DNA from 3 places in the Velazquezella soli genome. Region 2 is predicted to be linked to each of the others. Evidence: predicted binding sites of a transcription regulator. Region 2 holds the regulator's gene; each other region holds the start of a gene.
What was found. Region 2 encodes LexA, which represses DNA repair genes until DNA is damaged. Its sites were predicted from a motif close to TGTTCNNNNTGTGTTCNG; they were not measured.
Positions count from the first base shown of each region.

Region 1 (8,002 bases), 580 kb from region 2:
CGCGTGGCTCGTATTTGAAATGCTTCACCGCATTGGTGATGTAGAATTGCGTCCGGTCGATCCCGGCCGCGCTCACCGCCTCGTTGAACACTTTGCCCGCCGGCCCGACGAAGGTGCGCCCGGCCAGATCCTCCTGATCGCCCGGCTGCTCGCCGACGATCATCACCTTGGCATTGACAGGCCCCTCGCCGAAAACCGTCTGGGTCGCCATGCAATGGAGGGCGCAGCGGGTGCAGCGACGTGCTTCCTCCCGCAAGGCCTCGATTGTACCGGCGGTCGGCCCTTCTGGCATTGGCACCCGTGCTGCGGCTTCCTGGATGCGATGGTGGAACGCCAGGGGTTCGCTCGCCGCCTTGCGTCCCATCTCGATCACACTTGCCTCGGCGCTGGCGATCATGCCCGGAATAAGCTCTGCCTCGGGCAGGTTCTTCCAGTACTTCTTCGGCATTTCCGACATCATCATCTTCACCTTCAGCCGCGCGGGGTTGAAGATATTGGCATAGTACGTCCGCCACAGATCGTCCGTGTCGTCGCGAAGGTCTGGCTTTTCGGCGGGCTCATCGCTGGTCCGCAGGGTCTCGCCATCCCAGGACGCCGAACCCTTGGGCGTCACGATCAGCCAGTCCATGTCGTTGAAACGACGCTGGAAAAACGGGGCCACACGGTCGATGATAAAATGATCAGGCTCGAACCAGGACACAAAGCGCCGGCGTCCGGCAACACCCTCCGGCAGTGGAATTTCCTTGAAACGGACGAAGGCGGTCATCTTGTGATAGTCGCGGCCGATCGACTTCGACATCCGGTTTGCCGCCACCACATCCGGATCGGTCGCCATACCCAGAAAATTGCGCCCGTGCGCCATGCGAAACAGCATCCGGTAGAGAAGCGAGAACCGCGTCGGATCGGAATGGCAGATGACCGAGGCGGCAAGCTTCAGAAAGGCTGGAGGAACACCCTGCGTCACCGGCTTGTCGACAGGCGCAGGCAACTGGTTGCCGTCCAGCCCGAACAATCCGTCCGTGTCGTCCATCGTGCGCCACTCGACGCGATCAGGTGCGATGCCGGCCGCCAGATAGGCACGCGCAGCATCGCGCCACTCGGTCAGATCGCCTCTCCCCCGCAACAAGACTCGGTACATCATAGAAGCGACAGCTGCTCCGGCTTTGGCTGGAACATGGATCGCAGATCGGCCCGGTCGGCAAGCTTGCGCGGTGTCCACCCTTCGCAGGTGATAAAGGGCTGTACCTTCTTCAGAGACACGCTCAGCCGCTTTAAATCCTCCAGACGCAGCTTGCGAAACCGCCGCGACGAAAGGATCGCTCCGACGGTCTTGGTCCCGAAACCCGGCACCCGCAGCAGCGTCTCCTTGTCCGCCCTGTTCACATCGACCGGAAACTTGTCGCGGTTGCCGAGCGCCCATGCAAGCTTCGGATCAAGGTCCAGATCCAGCATGCCGTTTTCCGTGGACGCCGTAATCTCGCCGATCTCGAACCCGTAGAACCGGTAAAGCCAGTCAGCCTGATAGAGCCGATGCTCGCGCATCAACGGCGGCTTGATCAGCGGCAGTGTCTTCGACGAGTCCGGGATCGGACTGAAGGCGGAGTAATAGACGCGTTTCAGGCTGTAGCTGCCATAAAGTCTGGCGCTCGTCCCAAGAATGGTCGCGTCGTTGGCGCCGTCTGCCCCGACGATCATCTGCGTGCTCTGGCCGGCAGGCGCGAACCGCTTGCGACGCTTGGTCTGCAGCGTCGGATCGCGCATTTCCTCGATCTTCAGGCGCAGATCGCCCATCGAGCGACGAATATTGGCGGGCCGCTTTTCCGGCGCAAACTGGCTGATCCCGGCATCGGTCGGCAGTTCGATGTTGATCGACAGACGGTCGGCATAAAGCCCCGCCTCCTCGATCAGCTGCTGCGACGCTTCCGGGATCGTCTTCAAATGGATGTAGCCGCGAAAATTATGAACGGTCCGCAATTCCCGCGCGATCCGTACCATGTCGCCCATCGTGTGATCGGACGAGCGGATAATGCCCGACGACAGGAACAGACCCTCGATATAATTGCGCCGATAGAATTCCAGCGTCAGCCAGATAACCTCTTCAGGCGTGAACCGGGCGCGCTCGACATTGCTGGAGGAACGATTGATGCAATAGGCACAATCGTAGATGCAGAAATTCGTCATAAGGATTTTCAGAAGGGAGATGCAGCGACCATCCGGGGCATAGGCATGGCAGATGCCGGACCCCTCGGTCGAACCCAATCCGCCGGATACCGACGAATCTCTCTTCGATGTCCCGCTGGAGGCGCAGGAGGCGTCGTACTTGGCAGCGTCCGACAGGATCGCCAACCGTTCTTTCAGCGACTTCTTCATTAGTGCGTTCTCTATATGTTCTTTATGACTGCGTCAACCCGTTGACAAATCGAGGGACGTTTGATTCATTCAACTCCAGCTGGCGCATCTGACACCATTTCGATTTTCCTAGCGGGAGCAGTCGAAATTCTGTTATGATGCCCTAAATTCAGATGCTGCAGATGGTTCCGAAGTTACCGCTCCGGAACCTGTTTCTTTTTGTGTCCGCGGCATCCGCGGACATGCGCCTTAAGGACAAGAAAATGGTTGAAAAGGTACCGATGACGCCGAAGGGGTTTACCCAGTTGCAGGAAGAACTGCGCTGGCGCCAGCAGGAGGAGCGTCCCCGCATCATCGAAGCGATTGCGGAAGCGCGCGCCCATGGTGACCTTTCGGAAAACGCCGAATACCACGCGGCCAAGGAAGCCCAGAGCCACAATGAAGGCCGCATCGGCGAGCTGGAAGATTTCACGGCCCGCGCCGAAGTGATCGACCTCTCCAAGATGTCCGGTTCCACGATCAAGTTCGGCGCAACCGTCAAGCTGATCGATGAAGATACCGAAGAGGAAAAGACCTATCAGATCGTCGGCGATCAGGAAGCCGACGTGAAGGCTGGCCGCATCTCGATCTCTTCACCCATCGCCCGTGCCATGATCGGCAAGGAGAAGGGTGACAGCATCGAAGTCGTCGCCCCTGGCGGCTCCAAGGCCTACGAGATCCTCGCCATCTCCTGGGGCTGATCGCTCGTGGAAACGTCTGGCGAAGTCGCCACGGAGATGGGCAGCGGTATCGCTCCCGGCTCCGTGGTCGATATATCCGATATCGAAGTGATCGCGCCGAACTTCAAGAAGCGGCTCTCCGGCGTGACGTCCACGATCGTCCAGCTGATTCCGGTGCAATGGGCAAAGGGTCAGAAGATCGCGGTCTTGGGACCTGGCCTGCCCTCCCACCTTCCCCACATCCGCTATGCCGACCTTGCCGCGCTGTGGTCACCGCCATCAGGGCGGCGCGCCCGTGTCTGGCATGCCCGCCGCAATATCGAGATGCTGCCCGGCCTCTTCATGCGCGATGTGCTGCGGATGCCGTTGAAGCTCTTGTTCACCTCCGCCGCGCAACGAACCCATTCCGCATGGACGGGTTTTCTGATCAGCAAGATGGATGCGGTCGTCGCGACGTCTGCACGATCGGGTTCATACCTGAAAGTGCCCTATAAGGTGGTGCACCACGGCGTCGATCTCGATCTCTTCCGTCCCTCCGGCCCATCCGACCCTTCCTCCCCGGCAGATGGTTTCGGCAAGCATCTGATCGGCTGCTTCGGGCGCGTTCGGCATCAGAAGGGCACAGACCTTTTCGTGCGCGCCCTGATCGAACTGTTGCCGTCCTATCCCGAATGGACGGGCGTCGTCTGCGGACGTGTCACGCCGGACAACAAGGTTTTCGGCGATGCGTTGAAAGCCGATGTCGCCATGAGCGGTCTGACAGATCGCATCCTGTTCATGGGCGAAGTGGACGACATCAAGCCTTGGTACCGTCGGCTGTCTCTGTATGTGGCACCGTCCCGCAATGAAGGCTTCGGACTGACGCCGCTCGAGGCGATGGCATCGGGAACCGCAGTCGTTGCAAGCGATGCCGGCGCCTATTCCGAAATGATCGTCGAGGGCGAGACCGGATCGGTTGTTCCGGCCGGCGATTACACGGCGCTTCGCGATGCGCTGCGCACCTATTTCGAAAACCCTGCACTGGCCCGCCAGCAGGGCTGGAGCGGTCGCGAGCATGTTCGCGTCGCCTTCGCTATCGAAAAGGAAGCCAACAGTCTGGCGGAAATCTACGAAACGCTTTTAGAGACTAGACCATGAAAACTTCAGAGGCATTCGGTGCCACGCAACCGGTCCGGCTCTGCCCGCATCTGCATGGAGGACGCTTCGAATGACGGAACTTTCTGCCGGGATGGCGCAGCACAGACCGACGACGAGCGGACTTTTGAGCGAGGGAGACTGGCAGCAGTTTTTCGCCGGCTATTCCCACATCGTCCTTGTCGCCAACAGTGACGAGCAGAACTTCAACGAGATCCACGCCGCCTATCCGGAAACGACGCTGTTCGTCTTTTTCAACTACGTCAGCAAGGTGCTGAAAGCGCCGTTCACGCGCAATTCGCTGCTGGTGGCACGCACCAGCCGCGTCGGGTCCGAACTGATCTACGACAACGCTCTCGACAAGGTGCTGGCCCTGCTGCCGGGCCCCGGCTTTACCGGCGTCATGAGCATGCGCGCCGCCACGATGGAACAGGTGACGGAACCGGCCGAGTTCGGCGGCGTCGCAGCAGGTGCCATCGACCTTTGCAGCTACCTCGAAGATTTCTATCCGCTCGATCACACCGCCAGTTCAGGCTTCGCCCTTTCGGTCTGGCTCTGCGAGAAGGTGCCGCAGGCCAAGGTCGTGCTTTGCGGTTTTTCGGGACGCCGCAGCCGCAAGTGGCAGATGTTCCACATCCACGACTGGACGTTCGAACAGTCGGTGCTGCAACTCCTCGCCAACAGCGACAAGCTCGAAATGGCAGGAAGAACAGCCTTCAATCCCTACAAGGCCCTGTCGCGCCACTTCCCCGATATCGACAACAGCAACTTCGTGTTCGCGGCGATCCAGGTCCTTTCCGAACGGCTGGAAAACAGCAACCGCAACCTCGGCAAGCTGATCACGATCACCATGCCGCTTCGCGTCATCTACAATCTCGCCAGAGGTCTGCGGATCAGGTCCAAGAAGGACAGGCTGGTCAAGCAGCGCAAAAAGCAGCGAGCGAAGAATGGCGAGCCATCCTGAACCGGGACAGCTTAAGCGCCTGCTACCACCACCCGCTGCGATCGCGGTGGTGGAGCGCTCGTAACCGGCTGAATGCCGTGTCGTTCTCCTGCAGGCGGTCGTAGATCGCCTTCGCGATCTCGCCGGCAATCCCCTGTTTGAAAAACGGATCGAGCCGCCAGCGCATGTTTCGCAGCGTGTCGTCGGTCCCCACCTTGAACAGATACATCCCGTTGAACCTGTGCATCGGCGCACCTTGCGTCTGTTCGATCGCATCTTGTGAGACAGGACGCTCGTCCCCGCCATGGATGAAGCGGTCGGTCTCGTAAACCTTGATCGTGTTGGCAAGCGACGAGCCGATCATGGCGATCGCCCTTGCCGTCAGGTCCTCGTCGAGATCGGCGATGCTGTCGCTCGCGGAGATCAGCCAACGCAGATCGAGATGCGCGGTGAGGAACGGCGCTTCATTCTGCCACAGCGTCTTGAACTGCTGGTACGTCTCCCGGACATTATATTCGCGCCGCATCAGGACGATAAGCTGTGCATGATAGAACAGCAGTTCCGGCTGGCCTTTGAACTCCAGTCTCAGGTTCGCCATGTGATCGTCGAGCGACTTCTGCTTGCCCGACCGGTGCTCGCGGTCCGAATCCTCGATCAACCGCTGCTTCATGCCCGCGTAATCCTGGTCGAGCTTGGCGTATTTCGCAGCTCCCCAGCGCTTGCGGTAGCGGTTGAAGGACAACAGTGCCTCAAGCTTACTCTTCTTGCGTACCACGCACGTTCTCCAAGTCTTCCTGCCGTAACCTCGGCAGTCCTGTCTACACCGGTAACCTCGTCAGCCTGCCGCCCGCAGGTGTTCGATAAGCCGGTGCGGCAGATGGGTGTGAAATTTCGTTATCATCACGTCAGTCAGCGCCTGGCGAAGCTTGATGCTGAGTTCGTCCTGGCTCTGGATACATCCGAACGGGGCGCTGCCCTGTTCGATCATGGCGAGCACAGGTGCGGCCGCCCGCTTCTGCCGCGGCTTGATATAGGCCGTGCGGTGTTCGGGTAACGGGGTCGCGCCAAAGCGCTCCATCTCGAGATGATTGGCAAGCGCAACCGGCGAATGCTGGGCGATGTTGCGAAAGCGATGGGAGAGCTGCTGGCGAAGCACGTCGGGATGCGCTGCATAGTAATCGGCAAGCGTTGAGCGTCTGACCGCGTGAAAGTAATGGCCGACCTGCAGAAACCGGTTCTTCGCACCCGCCAGCTCTGCCCCCTTCTCCTGCGCGACGGTAAAGCTCGGAACAGCGTTGGACGCTTCCGCCCGCTGCCGCTTGAACCACCGCAGGCACTGCTTGAGGCGGGATCGCAATCCGCTTTTCACGCGCCCGTAAATCATCGGCTTGCCGTCGCGAAAGAACGCGGAGGCAGATGTCGGAGCGTTCAGAAAGAAGTCGTCGTTGCTGTAGACGAAATTCTCGCAAAGTCCCGGAATATTCCAGACCGCAGCCTCGATCGACAGCGAATTGAACGTCGGCAGCACGGCCGGAAGCCCGTCGAAAACCACCTTGTGATCAACGATGGCGATGAAATCTTCCGTGCAGAAACCCGCCTGCGCAAAACTGTCGACGAATTCCGGCTTCTGCCCGTCCGTGACGATGTGAATTTTGGTGATGAACGGCGCGTATTTCAGCACGGAGGCGATGAGATAGTAGATCTCGCCGTTATCGGCAAACCGCGTCGGGCTGGACGCCACCGCGTGCGAGCTCGACGCAACGTCATCGTATTGCAGGCGCTTCGCGCGATGCTCCGGGTCCGAACCATCAACCCAGGTGATCACAAGCTCGATGTCGTGGCTGGACATGCTCTGGTTCCTGCTCCCTGCCCCTCGGAGGACCTCGATCTCAACGATCCTAGATCTGCACGACCGGTGCGTCCTTGACCTGCCGGATCGTCAGCATGGTGCGAACCGTATCGACATTGTCGACCGCGGTCAGATCCTCGATGACGAAATCCTGGAAGACGGTGAGGTTCTCGGCCACGCATTGCAGCAGGAAATCGGTCTCGCCGGAGACCATCCAGGCCTGACGCACCAAGGTCCGCGTTTCCATATCCGCCGCGAAGGCCTTCAGCTTGCTGTCCGACTGCTGCTTCAGTCCCACCATGCAGAAGGCGACAAGATCGTATCCGAGCAGCGACGCCTGCAGCATGGCGCGATAACCCTTGATGATGCCGTTCTCTTCCAGCTTGCGAACGCGCCGCAGACAGGGCGGCGCCGATATGCCGACCCGTTCGGACAGCTCGACATTGGTCATGCGTCCGTCCTTCTGCAATTCGCGAAGGATCTTCAGGTCGATGGTATCGAGTTCGACTTTCACGACCATGTGTAGTGCCTGCCTTCAAATTTGACGGGAGCACGCAGGCTCCCGGGTATCCATCTCGGTGTCGCGAAGACATACAATAACATCGTTCCGACGCAAGAAAATTTCGCGCGCCGGTCCAGTTGTTGTCAACCGAGGTGCACCTGGAGACACATCCAATCGCAGTTGACCTGCCGTTTCTGCCGGGCGGTTCCAACTGTCTTGTTGTTATCGCAAGGCTGCCCTTGCAATGTTGCATGGATGGCCCTTACATGACGTGTCAAAAGCGGCAGACCGAATAATGGCTTCCTATATGAGGAAGCGGCGCCAGGCGCCCGACACGGTCTTGGAAAGGAAACGTCATCATGTCCGCCCGTCATACAGAGGTTCTGATCATCGGTTCCGGCCCCGCCGGCTATACAGCTGCGGTGTACGCAGCGCGTGCGATGCTGAAGCCGGTCTTGATTGCAGGCATGGAACAGGGTGGTCAGCTGATGATCACCACCGACGTT
Region 1 is NZ_CDRNXF010000004.1:1,738,986-1,746,987, reverse strand. It holds gene AC0JZ8_RS12030 (UdgX family uracil-DNA binding protein) at 1-1,138, opposite strand, end outside; gene AC0JZ8_RS12025 (putative DNA modification/repair radical SAM protein) at 1,138-2,370, opposite strand; gene greA (transcription elongation factor GreA) at 2,613-3,089, shown strand; gene AC0JZ8_RS12015 (glycosyltransferase family 4 protein) at 3,153-4,205, shown strand; gene AC0JZ8_RS12010 (3-deoxy-manno-octulosonate cytidylyltransferase) at 4,276-5,166, shown strand; gene AC0JZ8_RS12005 (hypothetical protein) at 5,189-5,920, opposite strand; gene AC0JZ8_RS12000 (Stealth CR1 domain-containing protein) at 5,981-6,994, opposite strand; gene AC0JZ8_RS11995 (Lrp/AsnC family transcriptional regulator) at 7,044-7,514, opposite strand; gene trxB (thioredoxin-disulfide reductase) at 7,856-8,002, shown strand, end outside.
Region 1: the regulator LexA is predicted to act here: its motif matches at 2,376-2,393, upstream of AC0JZ8_RS12025 (putative DNA modification/repair radical SAM protein).

Region 2 (8,002 bases):
TAGATCGTGCGGGTCTTTTCGATACCGCCGCTGCGGGCGATGTCGAGCGCAAGGATCGGCGAAACCGGTTCGCCGTCGAAGCGCAGGTTCTGGTATGCGGCATCTTCGAGAATCGCAATGTCGAGTTCGTCGGCGAGTGCCAGAAGCCTTTCACGGCCTGCAAGATCAATCGTCTCGCCGGTCGGATTGGAGAAGTCGGCGGACAGATAGGCAAACTTCACGGAGCCACCGGCTTTCGACGCCGTCTCGCGATAGGCTTCCGGCGTGCGGTTGCCGTTGACCGAGAGCTGATCGTAGGTCGGCTCATAGGCATTGAATGCCGAGAGCGCACCGAGATAGGTCGGCCATGTGACGAGCGCCGTATCGTTGGGCGACAGGAACAGCTTGCCGAGATAATCGAGCGCCTGCTGGGATCCTGACGTGATGAAGACGTTGTCGGCGGTACAGTCGATGCCGATCTTGGCGACATCGGCAACGATCCAGTCACGCAGCGGCTTGTAGCCTTCGCTGACCGAATACTGCAGCGCCGAGTTCACCTGAGCGCCGGAGAAGATATCCGCATAGGCCTTCTGGAATTCCTCGGCCGGAAACAATGCCGGATCCGGAATGCCGCCGGCGAAGGAAATGATATCCGGCTGCTCCAGAAGCTTCAGCAGTTCGCGGATTTCGGACGCTTTCATGCGGCTGGAGCGTGTCGCGAAAATATGGTCCCAATCAAGCACGGGCGTTTCCTTTTATTTCAATATTCTTGGCTTTGGTTTACATAAGTTTCGACAGGTCAACAATGCTGACCTATCGGTTTTTGGTACGGTGCGATCACGAATTGTAAAACGCAAAAGCCCGCGCAGATGGCGCGGGCTCTCGGATAGTCTGCCTCAGTCGACCGGAATGATCAGGCCTTGAGGATCGAGCGGCCCGCGTAGGCGGCCTGCGGCCCAAGCATTTCCTCGATACGGATCAGCTGGTTGTACTTGGCCAGACGATCAGAGCGCGACAGCGAACCGGTCTTGATCTGTCCGCAGTTGGTGGCGACGGCGAGATCCGCAATCGTCGAGTCTTCCGTCTCACCCGAACGGTGGGACATGACGGCCGTGTAGCTCGCCTTATGCGCTGTTTCGACAGCATCGAGCGTCTCGGTGAGCGATCCGATCTGGTTGACCTTGACGAGGATCGAGTTGGCTGTGCCCTGGCGGATACCATCGCGCAGACGGGCCGAGTTGGTCACGAACAGATCGTCGCCGACCAGTTGCACCTTGGAGCCAATCTTGTCAGTCAGATACTTCCAGCCGGTCCAGTCGTCTTCCGACATGCCGTCTTCGATCGAGATGATCGGGTACTTGCCGGCAAGTTCTGCCAGGTAATCGGCCATTGCTTCCGGCTCGAGCGAACGGCCTTCGCCTTCCAGCTCATACTTGCCGTTCTTGAAGAACTCGGTGGCTGCGCAATCAAGCGCCAGGTGAACGTCGTCGCCCGGCCGGTAGCCAGCCTTTTCGACCGACTTCATGATGAAATCGAGCGCTTCCGGAGCGCTCTTCAGGCCCGGTGCGAAACCGCCTTCGTCGCCGACATTGGTGTTGTGACCCTGCGCTGCCAGTTCCTTCTTGAGGACGTGGAAGATTTCCGCGCCCATGCGCACGGCATCCTTCAGCGTCTCGGCGCCGACAGGCATGATCATGAATTCCTGGAAATCGATCGGGTTGTCTGCGTGAGCGCCGCCGTTGATGATGTTCATCATCGGGACCGGAAGAAGATGGGCGGAGGCGCCGCCGATATAGCGATAGAGCGGCAGGCCGGACGATTCGGCTGCGGCCTTGGCAACGGCAAGCGAGACGCCGAGAATGGCGTTTGCACCCAGGCGCGACTTGTTCGGGGTGCCGTCGAGCGCGATCAGGGTCTTGTCGATGTGGATCTGGCTTTCGGCATCGAAGCCGCCGATCGCGTCGAAGATCTCGGTGTTGACGGCTTCGACAGCCTTTTCGACGCCCTTGCCACCATAGCGCTTGCCACCATCGCGAAGTTCGACGGCTTCATGCGCACCCGTGGAGGCACCGGACGGAACGGCGGCGCGGCCCATCGAGCCGTCTTCCAGATAAACATCCACCTCGACGGTCGGATTGCCACGGCTGTCCAGAATTTCGCGAGCGATGATGTCGGTAATGGCGGTCAAGGGTCTCTCCTCGGTTAATGTGCGAGCCTGAATTCGCAGGCTCAGCGAACAGGCGTGTCATCGACATTGTGCGATCGTCGATGACACGCGGATTACAATCCAGTCAATTCGGCGGTTTTTCGACGCCGTCAGCCTTTTGCGATGGCGTCGAAGGCCAGCAGCTTTTCCAGAAGGCGCGGCATGTCCTTCAGGTGGACCATGTTCGGACCGTCGGACGGTGCGTTGTCAGGGTCTTCGTGGGTTTCGATAAAGACGCCAGCAACGCCGACGGCGACGGCTGCCCGCGCCAGCGTTTCGACAAATTCGCGCTGGCCGCCGGAAGAACCGCCCTGGCCGCCGGGCTGCTGCACGGAATGGGTTGCGTCAAAAATAACGGGGCTTCCGAGAGCCGCCATGATCGGCAGCGAGCGCATGTCGGAGACAAGCGTGTTGTAGCCGAACGAGGCACCGCGCTCGCACAGCATCACATTGGGATTGCCGCTTTCGAGGAACTTCGCCTGGACGTTCTTCATGTCCCAGGGTGCCAGGAACTGGCCCTTCTTCACGTTGATCGCGCAACCCGTCTTTGCGGCCGCGACGAGCAAGTCCGTCTGGCGCGACAGGAAGGCGGGGATCTGCAGGATATCGATCGTATCCGCCACGAGAGCGCATTGCTCTTCAGTGTGAATGTCGGTCAGAACGGGAAAGCCGAATTCCGTCTTCAGATCGGCAAAGATCGCCATCGCGTTGTCCAAGCCGATGCCGCGCTTGCCGGAGATCGACGTGCGGTTGGCCTTGTCGAAGGAGGATTTGTAGACGAGGCCGATGCCGAGTTTCTTGCAGAGTTCGACAAGCGTGCCGGCGATCATGAAAGCATGATCACGGCTTTCCATCTGGCAGGGACCGGCAATCAGCGAGAGCTTTGCCGTGTTTGAGAAAACGACTTTCGAACTCCCCTCGCCCACGGACACTTCAGAATTGGCGGAGACTGTCATTTCACTATTCCTCGAAACCGAAAACCACACCTTGCCCCGGGGCTGCCGACACGATCACGCGGCCATCCCTGCGGATGAATGCGACGTCATTAGCAGCAAGGGTGATCTCTGTCACGGCGAGATCGGTGGTCTTGAAGATGATCCCGCGCGCAGCGAGGCGCGACGATAACAAGGGCTTCATCGAAGACCGGAACTCGTCGCTGAACGTGTCGTTGGATTGAATGCGGATGCCGGCATTGGCAGCTGCGATCCACAGACCGTCTTTCCCTTGCTCGGGTTGCGTCTCGAACACGGTTTCGAAAAGCGGCAGAAACTCCAGCGGGTCATCTGCAGAAAATACGATCTCTCGAAGGCCTGTAACGGCGTTTGCGTGCTCATCAAGACCACCGCGATCTGCCGGTAATGCGGCCATTCGCTGGCAGGAAAACAGCAAGATGTCATCGACCTCGGGGACTGCCGCGAACGCCAGACGGAATGAGACTTCGCTCTCCCCACCATCGGGCAACTGCATCGGGCGGGAGAATTGAAGCATCTCGCCCGCAGACATGTGCCCGTCCACAAAACGGATATGATCGGCCGCTGCATCCTGCGTCCCGACGACCACCGCCGATAGACCTTCCCTTTTCCGCTGGCCGCGGAAGCGGATGTCGCGATCGGTGAACACGTTGCCTCGTTTTGCCGCAAGCGAGGCTTGCCGACGGTTCACAATGGCCAGCGGCTCGAGATACGAGCCATCCGCGAAGAATATGCAGGCATTGGCTGTGCCGAAAGGGTGAACACCTTCAGGTGCCACAGTAAAGCCGAGAGCGGTCAACCTCCCCCGCGCTGACGCCAGATCTGCAACGGGCAGAACCAAATGATCGACTGACTTGTTACCCACTTACACCCCCAAAGTCTTATTCCGCAGAACATTGGCTATCGCGGGAAACTCGGCAAGTGCTGCGCACGAACTGAATACGTGATCGAACGCTGAAATGAGACTATTCTTGAGCAAAAATTTGGGGCTTGCGGAACACAGATAGAACATATAGCGTCCGTTCTGCATTTGTTTCCAATTCTGAGGGTCCCATCCATGCTGACACGCAAGCAACAGGAGTTACTTCTGTTCATCCACGAGCGGATGAAAGAATCAGGCGTGCCGCCGTCGTTTGACGAAATGAAGGACGCTCTCGACCTTGCATCGAAGTCCGGCATCCATAGGCTGATCACCGCGCTCGAGGAGCGTGGCTTTATTCGCCGTCTGCCGAACAGAGCACGCGCGCTCGAAGTGATCAAGCTGCCTGACGCCTATGTGGCGAACCTTCATCCGCGACGGGGTTTTTCTCCCAGTGTCATCGAGGGAAGCCTTGGCAAAACGCAACCGGTCGTCGCTCAGAAGCCGGCGCCGGTCATGGCGGACAATCCGTTCTCGACAAACATCCCGGTCATGGGTCGAATCGCTGCCGGCGTGCCGATCTCCGCGATCCAGAACAACACCCATGACATCGCCGTTCCGATCGAGATGCTGGGTTCCGGCGATCATTACGCGCTCGAAGTGAAGGGCGATTCGATGATCGATGCTGGCATCCTCGATGGCGATACCGTCATCATCAAGAATACCAGCACCGCAAGTCCAGGCGATATCATCGTTGCCCTGGTCGATGAGGAAGAAGCGACCCTGAAGCGGTTTCGCCGCAAGGGTGCCTCGATCGCACTGGAAGCGGCAAACCCCGCTTACGAGACCCGCATCTTCCCGCCCGACCGGGTGAAGGTCCAGGGCAAGCTTGTCGGCCTTATTCGCCGCTATCATTGAGAACGCTGTCATCCCGGAGATGCGCAGCAACAGCCTCCGGGATGCCAAAGTCGAATTGTCGCGTTTGCCAGTCATAGAACCGGTGGACGCTCCACGGACGGCTTGAGGTCTGTGCGCTGTCTCGCATCGCCGCCGTAATCTTGATGTCTGGCGCTGTCGCGTTCGGAATAATGGTGATTTCCAGTGCGCCAGTCCGGCGCAACGTCCGCCCGCTGAGAAGCAAGGCGCCGGAGCGGCAAGTATCGAAGCGTGCGCCGGGCGAGACGATGATCCGACCGAAATCGCAGGCAAGACCGGTGTATCGGTTGTCTTCGACAGTGACGATCCGGATGTCCTGAGCAGTCTGCACCGCGCACAGGATTTTCGGCAGACAGGCAAATCGTCCGGGCGTGAATGCTTGAAGAAAGCCCCTGACATATTCGATTTCCCGGCCCGTCAAATCCGGTCGCGAATGTGGTCTAGGGCGTTTGTCATCGCTTTTCGCAAGGCTGGCACCTCCCGCTGGTTCCGAAGAGGCAAGAACCGGCAAGGCGAGCGGTTGTTCTCCGGTCTCAAGCACCAGCGCTCGCCGCCATTGATCGAAGATAAATCCCGGCGGTCGGGTTCGATTGAGGGTGATCTTGTCGTCCTTGATCACGCCGACCGATGCGCCGTCTTCGGATATGACGATATCAGGCCTCGGCGCCGAGCCTGAGCGGACCGCAAAGACCAAAGCCACCGCCATGAACAGCGCGCCTTTCAGCCTCATCTGCGTGCGCAGCAGCGTCAGAAGCAGAAAGCCTGCCGTCGCCAGCGGCAGGAAAAGCGGGTTCTGCCGGCCGATGGCAATATCGCCGCCCCATGCGGCGACGATCTCGGCAATGCGAATGACGATCCGCAACCCCTCGCCCATGATGAACAGAAAGGGAGCATCCAGCCCGAACGGCATCAGCAACATGCCAACAAGCCCTGCCGGCATCACCACGAAGGAAATGATCGGCATGGCCGCGAGATTGGCCGCGACGCCGTAGGTGGTCAGATGGTGGAAATGCTCGATCGAATAGATCGACGTCGAAGTACTGCCGATCAGCGACGTCACCACGATCCCGGCAATGAAATGGAACGTCGCCGCGACACCCGTTATCCACCGGTTGCTACCTTTTGTATCCTCCTTACCTTTCGCGAAATATCGCGTCCAGAGGGCGAACCCTGCCACCAGTGCCGCGGTTGCCGCAAACGACATCTGGAAACTCGGACCCAAAATCTCCGACGGCGAGATGGCGAGGATAATGATTGCCGAAAGGGCGACGTTGCGAAGGCTGATGGAGGGTCGATCGACGAGCACGGCGACCAGCATCACCGCCATCATGATATAGGCCCGCTCGGCGGAAACCCCGAACCCGGAAATCAGGTAATAGGCGGTCGCCATGACAAGCGCACCGAACGCGGCAAACTTCTTGATCGGATAGGCCTGCGCAAAGCCTGGAAACAGCGACAGGACGGAGCGGACGCCGACGAAGAAGATACCGGCTGCCAGCGCCATGTTCAGGCCTGAGATCGCGACGATATGGGCCAGCCCGGACAGACGAAGCGCCTCGGTCGTCTCACGGGAAATTGCACGGCGCTCGTCGGTCACGATTGCGGCAGCAAAAGCGCCCGCATCCCCCTTGACCGTATCGCGGATGCGATTGCCGATTGCGCTGCGAAGCGCAAAAAGCCCTCGCTGCATGTCCGACCATAACCCGGGTTGGTCATCGATCGCCGGTTGTACGCTAGGCGCGCCGTAAAAGAAGCCAACGGCCCCGATTTGATCGAAGTAGGAGGAGAAGGCGAAATCGTTCAATCCGGGAAGCGCCGGGCCAGAGGGTGGCGACAGACGGGCACGGCCGGAAACGCGCTCTCCGATGTCTGCAGGTTCGTGTTGGCTTCTGGCAAGAAGCGACACCCGCTGCGGGGGACGAGCGAGCGTGGGCTCAGATGTCTGCTCGATCCTCACGATATAGCGCCAGCGGCGCTGTGCATCCGCTTCGCGTCGTTCGACAATCCCGCTGATGGTCGTCGTGACGGGCGAATCGAGCACGACCGTCGAACACCGCCAGGTTTCGAGCGCTGCCAGCGCAGAACCGGAGAGAAGCATGCAGAGTACAAGGTTGGCACGAGACAGCGGATGCGCGCGATACCGTGTCAGCCCTGCGGTCACCATCGAGATCGCAAGCATGGTTGCGAGAATGAATGGCGATGGCGTCCAAGGAAGTGCGAACCAGATCGCAGCGCCGGCACCCAGCAAGACAGGCAGGAAGAGGAACCCATGACCGTGGGAAACCTCCTCGCTCAACGACGTGCACAGCCATTTGGAAACGGGCCGGTCTCTGACCACGTATACCCTGAAAACATCCTCGGAATGATGGTCGTTTCGACCATCATTCCGGACTTCCGCGGGCATTGTCTGCGATGCCGATTCGGGCATCCAGAGTGCGATTGCGTGGGGTGTCGAAGCAAGCATCACCGGCTTGCTGCTGGCTGCCTCAAAAATCGCTCCGCCATTCGCCATGATGGTTTATCCCGCCGGCTCCGCTGCAGAGACGGTGATTGATAAACGCAACCTGCGCGTTTATATTCTCCTCGTCAACACATTCGCCAAGCTGCGGTTTTCCTTCACGTTACGGCCTCTTACACCATGAGGTTGGGCATCTTTTAAACGTGGCCTGCCTAAATTATTTTCGCGCTGCACAAAATGTCGCAGGAGCGCTTGGCATCACCTTTAGGATCATATAGCTAACTTGCGACGCTTAACTCTTATGGCGCTTTCTGGGCGCCATGCCGCCAACAGGTTGGAGGATCAGAATGACGGAACAAAGCGCAAATCTCGTACTTGGTGATAAGACAGTCGACCTCTCGGTGCGATCGGGCACCATTGGGCCGGATGTTATCGATATCGCAGCCCTGTACAAGCAAACCGGTGCCTTCACCTACGACCCCGGCTTCACGTCGACTGCATCCTGTGAATCCAAGATCACCTATATCGACGGCGACAAGGGTGTTCTCCTGCACCGCGGCTACCCGATCGAGCAGCTTGCTGAACAGGGTGAC
Region 2 is NZ_CDRNXF010000004.1:2,320,418-2,328,419, forward strand. It holds gene AC0JZ8_RS14710 (aminotransferase-like domain-containing protein) at 1-722, opposite strand, end outside; gene eno (phosphopyruvate hydratase) at 893-2,167, opposite strand; gene kdsA (3-deoxy-8-phosphooctulonate synthase) at 2,296-3,141, opposite strand; gene AC0JZ8_RS14725 (VOC family protein) at 3,146-4,021, opposite strand; gene lexA (transcriptional repressor LexA) at 4,214-4,933, shown strand; gene AC0JZ8_RS14735 (ComEC/Rec2 family competence protein) at 4,914-7,463, opposite strand; gene gltA (citrate synthase) at 7,757-8,002, shown strand, end outside.

Region 3 (8,002 bases), 260 kb from region 2:
TGGTCACGGCGTGATGAAATCTGTCAGGTTCCATGCGGGTCGCGAGCCGTCGCTTCGGCCTGCGTGATCGATGACAGCAAGGCCTGCCGTCGGATACCCTGAGGGCAGGGCGCGGGCTGCATGCTCTTTTCCGATCAGTTCCCCGAACACGTCCTCGATCGTCGGGTTATGCCCGACGAGCATCACCGATCCGCTGCGGTCGCTGGTAAAAATCAGCGCGAGATAGGTGCCGACCGATCCGTTGTAGACCTCGTCGATGAATTCGGGCTCGATGGTTTCGCTGATTGCGCGGCGCACCGCCTCCGCAGTCTGGCGGCAACGCATAGCCGTCGAACTGATAACAGCGTCGGGGCGGTAGCGACGGTCCGCCGCCTTGTCGGCAACGATTTCCGCTTCGGCGAAACCGTCCGTCGTCAGTGTTCGATCGAAATCTCTCTGACCCTGTTCCGGGTTGGCCGCCCGGCCGTGCCGGAGAAGGTAGATGCGTGACGGCGGCGGCGCGAGTGTCGGCATATCGGTGAAAGACGCCATTTCATTCTCCTTTGACCGCCTGGACGGTAATTCCGTGACTTCGGAACTTCAACCACGCCTGCGCCATGATTGCCAGTTGCGCTGCCCAGGAACCGGTTTCAACCGAAGTCGATTAAAGCATAGAAAATAGTCATTTAGCTGATTTTTGTGACAATTTTAAAATTGCCTCAATAACGAGCGGAAGGCTTGAACCGGAACAACCAAAGCGATATAGAGCGGCCACGAGATGTTCTTCAGGAGAATCGCGTTGAGTGAGAAGATCGATCTTAGCAATTATGTACTCTCGGAAACCGACGAGTTCATGAATGCAAACCAGAAGGCGTATTTCCGGGCAAAACTGACGGCCTGGAGAAACGATATCCTGCGGGAGGCGCGGGAGACTCTGGATCATCTGGCAGAGGAAAGTGCCAACCATCCCGATCTGGCCGATCGCGCATCTTCGGAAACCGATAGAGCCATCGAGCTTCGTGCCCGTGACCGGCAGCGCAAGTTGATCTCCAAGATCGACGCGGCGATGCAGCGCATCGACGACGGGACCTATGGCTATTGCGAAGAAACCGGCGAGCCAATCGGACTGAAGCGTCTTGACGCCCGGCCGATCGCAACCCTGTCGATCGAGGCCCAGGAGCGGCACGAGCGTCGCGAAAAGGTCTATCGCGACGAATGATTTCTGCTTGACGCATGGTCTACGGCAGAAACGACAAAAGGCACGGGAAACCGTGCCTTTTGTCGTTTGATGTCATGGATACGTGCAAAGCCCGCGGCCCTGCATGTCATTTATCGCGCGTGGCGGACATTTCCCCAAATATACGGGCGACTTCGTCCTGAAGTGATGGCTCGGCAGTCGCGCCGGTAATCGGTGCGACAGCAGGATCGCGCTGCGGCAACTGGCGGCTTGGTGCTGGTACCGCGATCGTCTCGCGGCCGGCGTTTTCCCGCGCCGCAAGGTTTTGTGCCATTTCCTCTTCCAGAATTTTCTCGAAATCGCTCCCGAGCATCTTCGGCTTTTCGAGGGCCGGCTGTCCGCCGGTCGAGAGGTCCTCAGGATTGATCGGGACAACGCGCGACGGTTCTGTCGGCTGGTCGGGCTCGGCGTGAGCAAGAACCCGACTGCGCGCGGCTTCAAGCGCGTTTGCCGCATCGTCGACCCTGGATGGTGCAGGCTGCGGGATCGCCGTGATCGCTGCCGCGGCGATCGGCGCTGCGGCAACGCCAGCGGCTGTCGAAACCGTTGCCGGGATGACGACGGTCGGTGCCGGACGCTGTGGCTCGGGGGCGGATTGTCTTGCCGGCGGATCCAGTCGCTGCGGGGCGGGTGGCGATACGGACGCAGTCGGCGTCGGCTCCGACCGGGATACCGGGCTCACAGGGCGAGCGGGAATGGGAGATGGCTGGGTCGCGAGTGGTGGCTTCGCACGCGGGGTGTCGTCGCGCACAGAAATCTCCCGCATGGGCTCAGGCCGTTCGGCCTCCGGCAGAGCTGCCGGGCGAGGGTCCGGACGCTGCCTCTGGGCAAGTGCGGGACGTGGTTCAGAAGGCGCGCTTTCAAGGACGGATGGCTGTGAGGGCGAGTTCGTCGCGATGCCGGTTTCGATCACGATATCGGTCGGCCCGCCGATCATGACGAGGTGCTCCACGCCGTCGCGGCGGATCAGCACGAGGCGGCGACGTGCATCGACGGCTGCCGCATCCAGCACCTGCAGCCGCGGATTGCGGTTGCGTCCCCCGCGGACGAACGGCGACGGTCCATTGCGACCGCGCAGCATCCACAAGATGCCGAACAGGAAAAGAAGCCCAATGCCGACACCGAGGACCGCGATAACCATCCGGCTGCCATAGGCGCCCATCAGTTCTTCGGCCATATGCTGATACTCCTCATGCCAATCGTCACATTTGAAAAGACGACAATTTTCGCTTCGATCAAGGGGTGCTGCGATGCTGTCTTGATGGAAAACATCACTTCGGAGAGGAAAGATAGGGCACAAGTCTTCACTGTCCCGGGTTTTCTGGCACAACGGAGCTTTTTGCGTCGCCGACAACTTGCTAAGAAGGAATCATAGGGTTTTCGGCTCCGTGGAGCATGACGGCCGCAGTAGGATGGCTTCGGCAGTCGGCCGTTGCGAAATGCGAGGGATTGATGACGAAGTTGCAGCAGGGCGGCAACTACGAGACCCCACTGGTCGAGCGTAAGACGCGGGGTGGAACCATTCTTCGGATCGTGCTTCTGGCGCTGGTGCTGCTGGGCGTTGCAGTCGCTTTTGTGGTTTTTCAGCAGGCACTCGACAATGAGATTGTGCTCGGCCTGCTGGGCATCCTTGCCATGGTCGGCATATTTTTCCTCGTCTCTTCGATGATAGGCCTCGTGGAAGTCATGCCGCAATCGCGGTCCGACGATCTCGCCCGCGCTTTCTTGGCCGGCCATCCGGACGGTATCCTGATCACGGACATCAAGGGTCGCATCGTCTACGCGAACGCTGCCTATGGTCGGATGACCGGTGCGACGAAAAAGAGCGATATCCAATCCCTTGAAACGCTTCTGTCCAAGTCGCGCGAATCCAACGAGGCGCTTTACAGGCTGACATCCGCGCTGCGGGACGGCCGCGAGGGTCATGAAGAATTCCGCCTGCTGCAGCCGCTTGGCCGCAGCACGGGCACTGCCGTCGTTGGAGAGAATGGTGCGGGCGCCTTCTGGTACAGGCTGAAGGCCGGCCTTCTGGCGGGTTCGGGAAACAACAAGGCGCAGCTCGACATCTGGCAGATTACCGACACGACCTCGGAACGGTCGGACCAGGAGCGTTTCTTTCGCGAACTGCAAAACGCCATCGACTACCTCGACCATGCGCCGGTCGGGTTCTTTTCCGCGGGCAAGAAGGGCGAGATCTTCTATCTCAACGCCACGCTGGCTGAATGGCTGGGTCTCGATCTGACCAAGTTTTCTCCTGGATCGATGACGATCGACGATCTCGTGGCGGGCGAGGGCATGGCGCTGATCCAATCGGTTCAGCCGGCGCCAGGTCTGAAGCGTACGGAAACGCTCGATCTCGACCTGCGCCGTGCCAACGGCCAGAGCCTGCCGGTGCGACTTGTTCACAGCGTCAGCTCCATGCGCGACGGTGCGCCCGGCGAAAGCCGCAGTGTCGTAATCAACCGGCCGCATGGTGAGGACACCGATCAATCCGCGTCGGCAATGCGTTTCACGCGCTTTTTCAACAACACGCCGATGGCCATTGCGTCCGTTGATGGCGAAGGCCGGATCCTGCGCATCAATGCGCCGTTCCTGCGACTGTTCGCCGGGGTTCTGACCCGCGACGACGTGGAAAGCGGTGCGTCGCTGGAGCGTATCGCGCACGAGACGACCCGCGATCAGCTGATGGCGGCGCTTGCTGCCGCACGCGACCGGCAGGGCGACATCACTCCAATCGATTCGCGGCATCCGGGCGACGAGACCCGCTATCTGCGTTTCTACGTCAATGCGGTGATCGACGAGAGCGACGAAGCGCCGGAAGAGGCGGCCATCATCTATTCCGTCGAGACGACCGAGCAAAAGGCGCTCGAGACGCAGATGGCGCAGACCCAGAAGCTGAACGCGGTGGGAACGCTTGCAGGCGGCATTGCGCACGATTTCAACAACGTGCTGACGGCAATCCTTCTATCCTCCGATCACCTGCTTCTGCAGGCGCGGCCATCCGACGCGAGCTTTGCCGACCTGATGGAAATCAAGCGCAACGCCAACCGGGCCGCCGTTCTGGTTCGCCAGTTGCTTGCCTTCTCGCGCAAGCAGACGATGCGGCCGGCGGTGTTGAACCTGACCGACGTGGTGGGCGACCTGCGCATGCTGGTCGACCGGCTGATCTCCGGCACCAACGTCAAGCTCGACGTCGACTATGGGCGTGACCTGTGGCCGGTGCGTACCGACCTGTCGCAGTTCGAGCAGGTTCTCATCAACCTCTGCGTCAACGCGCGCGATGCGATGCCGCAGGGCGGCACGATCCTGATCAAGACCCGCAATGTGACGGCCGAGGAAACCGCCGCCTTCCATCAGGCCGATCTGCCGGCGGAAGATCTCGTCATGGTCGAGGTTGCCGACAGCGGTACCGGCATTCCGCCCGAGATCATGGACAAGATCTTCGAGCCGTTCTTCACCACCAAGGAAGTGGGCAAGGGGACAGGTCTCGGCCTTTCGATGGTCTACGGCATCATCAAACAGTCCGGCGGCTATATCTATCCGGAATCGGAAGTCGGTCGCGGAACGAGTTTCCGGCTGTTCCTGCCTCGCCACATTCCGGAAATACCTGTTATCACGCCGGAGGCCGCAGAGGCTGCAGCTCGAGCAGCCGCACAGCCTGTGGCTTTGAAAGCGCCGGCGGAGGACATGGATCTCACCGGCAAGTCCGCGGTCGTGCTGCTGGTGGAAGATGAAGAAGCGGTTCGCCGGGGCGGCAAGCGGATGCTGGAAACGCGCGGTTATACCGTGCACGAAGCGGGATCCGGCGTCGAAGCACTCGACATCATGGACGAGCTCGAAGGCAAGGTTGATATCGTCGTTTCCGACGTTGTCATGCCTGAGATGGACGGGCCGACGCTTCTGACGGAACTGCGGAAATCCTATCCGGATCTGAAGTTCATCTTCGTCTCCGGATACGCGGAGGACGCGTTTGCGCGCAACCTGCCGGCCGATGCGAAGTTCGGTTTTCTGCCCAAGCCGTTTTCGCTGAAGCAGCTTGCCGTTGCGGTTCGCGAGATGCTCGACTCGGACTGATTTTCTGATCCGCTTGTCAACCTTTATGGAGCCTCGCGATTCGTCCGTCGAACCGCGAGGCTTCTTGCTTTAACGCCTGATTTTCCACAGATTATGCGCGCGAGAACGCTCCGGGAACGAAATCGCGATAACGCAGTTCAATCAAGCTGATAAAAGCCTCTTGATTGATGAGAACAAAAAGAGTACACGATGTCCATCGGCTGCTTCATTGCTTGCGTGGCGGCAATAACCTAAAGGTGGGACCTCATGGCACAGAATTCATTGCGGCTCGTAGAGGATAAAGGCGTGGACAAGAGCAAGGCGCTCGAAGCAGCACTCTCACAGATCGAACGATCCTTCGGTAAGGGATCGATCATGAAGCTTGGCTCGAACGATAGCATCGTCGAGATCGAGACAGTTTCCACCGGTTCCCTGAGCCTCGATATTGCGCTCGGCATCGGCGGTCTGCCGAAGGGCCGTATCGTCGAAATCTATGGTCCGGAAAGCTCGGGCAAGACAACGCTTGCCCTGCAGACCATTGCCGAGGCTCAGAAGGGTGGCGGTGTTTGCGCCTTCGTTGACGCGGAACACGCACTCGATCCGGTTTATGCCCGCAAGCTCGGCGTCGATCTGCATAACCTCCTGATCTCGCAGCCGGACACCGGTGAGCAGGCGCTTGAGATCACCGATACGCTGGTGCGTTCCGGTGCTGTCGACGTTCTCGTCATCGACTCGGTTGCGGCATTGACGCCGCGTGCCGAAATCGAAGGCGAAATGGGCGACAGCCTGCCGGGTCTTCAGGCCCGTCTGATGAGCCAGGCACTGCGCAAGCTGACAGCGTCGATCTCCAAGTCGAAGACGATGGTGATCTTCATCAACCAGATCCGCATGAAGATCGGCGTGATGTTCGGTTCGCCGGAAACGACGACAGGCGGTAACGCGCTAAAATTCTACGCGTCCGTTCGTCTCGACATTCGCCGCATCGGCCAGGTCAAGGAACGCGAAGAAGTCGTCGGCAACCAGACACGCGTCAAGGTCGTCAAGAACAAGATGGCGCCTCCCTTCAAGCAGGTCGAATTCGACATCATGTATGGCGAGGGCGTTTCCAAGACCGGCGAGCTCGTTGATCTCGGCGTCAAGGCAGGGATCGTCGAGAAGTCGGGTGCCTGGTTCTCCTACAACAGCCAGCGTCTCGGTCAGGGCCGCGAGAACGCGAAGTCGTTCCTGCGAGACAACCCGGAAGTGGCGCGTGAAATCGAGACGTCGCTGCGCCAGAACGCCGGTCTGATCGCGGACAAGTTCCTGCAGAATGGCGGTCCTGATGCCAATGACGGCGACCAGGCCCCGGACCCTTGATCGGACCTGGGTTGGGATGTCGATCTAGGGCATCCTGACGCTGATATTCACCGGTGTTTTCCGGTTTTCAAATCTTGCCGGCCGCCATCTACGAGATGCGCGGCCGGTCTGCGTTTCGGGCGGGTTTGGGATGATTAGGGGTGCTGTGGCTGGACAGTCGGGAACGCGGACGATACAAGCCTTTCGTCTTCGAATAACAGCATCGCACCCGGCGATAAAAAGGGCTTAGCATGAGCGGCGTGAATGAAATCCGGTCGACGTTTCTCGACTATTTCCAAATGAACGGCCACGAGGTTGTGTCCTCGTCCCCGCTTGTGCCGCGCAATGACCCGACGCTGATGTTTACCAATGCCGGTATGGTGCAGTTCAAGAACGTCTTTACCGGTCTTGAAAAGCGCCCCTACACCACGGCCACCACCTCCCAGAAATGCGTGCGCGCCGGTGGCAAGCACAACGACCTCGACAATGTCGGTTACACCGCCCGCCATCTCACCTTCTTCGAAATGCTCGGCAACTTCTCGTTTGGCGACTACTTCAAGGAAAACGCGATAGAGCTTGCCTGGAAGCTGGTTACCGAAGGGTTCGATCTGCCCAAGCACCGGTTGCTGGTCACCGTCTATTCGGAAGACGAGGAAGCTGCGACGCTGTGGAAGAAGATCGCCGGCATTTCCGACGACAAGATCATCCGCATTCCCACCTCCGACAATTTCTGGCAGATGGGCGATACCGGCCCCTGCGGTCCGTGCTCGGAAATCTTTATCGACCAGGGCGAAAATGTCTGGGGTGGACCTCCGGGCTCGCCTGAAGAAGACGGCGACCGCTTTCTCGAATTCTGGAACCTCGTGTTTATGCAGTACGAGCAGACCGCTCTTGGCGAGCGTACGCTGCTGCCGCGCCCGTCGATCGATACCGGCATGGGTCTCGAGCGCATGGCCTGTGTCCTGCAGGGCAAGCAGAGTGTGTTCGACACCGACCTGTTCCAGACGCTGATCGGAACGATCGAGGATGTCCTGAGCGTGAAGGCCCAGGGCAGTGCCAGCCACCGCGTCATCGCCGACCATCTGCGTTCGTCCGCGTTCCTGATTGCCGACGGCGTGCTGCCATCCAACGAAGGCCGTGGTTACGTGCTTCGCCGCATCATGCGCCGCGCCATGCGCCATGCGCAGCTGCTCGGTGCCAAAGAACCGGTCATGTACAAGCTGCTGCCGACGCTGGTGCAGGAAATGGGCCGCGCCTATCCGGAACTGGTGCGCGCCGAGGCGCTGACCGCGGAAACGCTGAAGCTCGAGGAAACCCGCTTCCTCAAGACGCTCGAACGTGGTTTGTCGCTGCTTTCGGACGCGACCAGCACGCTCGACAAGGGCGACATGCTCGACG
Region 3 is NZ_CDRNXF010000004.1:2,059,964-2,067,965, forward strand. It holds gene AC0JZ8_RS13440 (SixA phosphatase family protein) at 4-513, opposite strand; gene dksA (RNA polymerase-binding protein DksA) at 779-1,198, shown strand; gene AC0JZ8_RS13450 (flagellar biosynthetic protein FliO) at 1,305-2,393, opposite strand; gene cckA (cell cycle histidine kinase CckA) at 2,669-5,290, shown strand; gene recA (recombinase RecA) at 5,537-6,625, shown strand; gene alaS (alanine--tRNA ligase) at 6,856-8,002, shown strand, end outside.
Region 3: the regulator LexA is predicted to act here: its motif matches at 5,460-5,477, upstream of recA (recombinase RecA).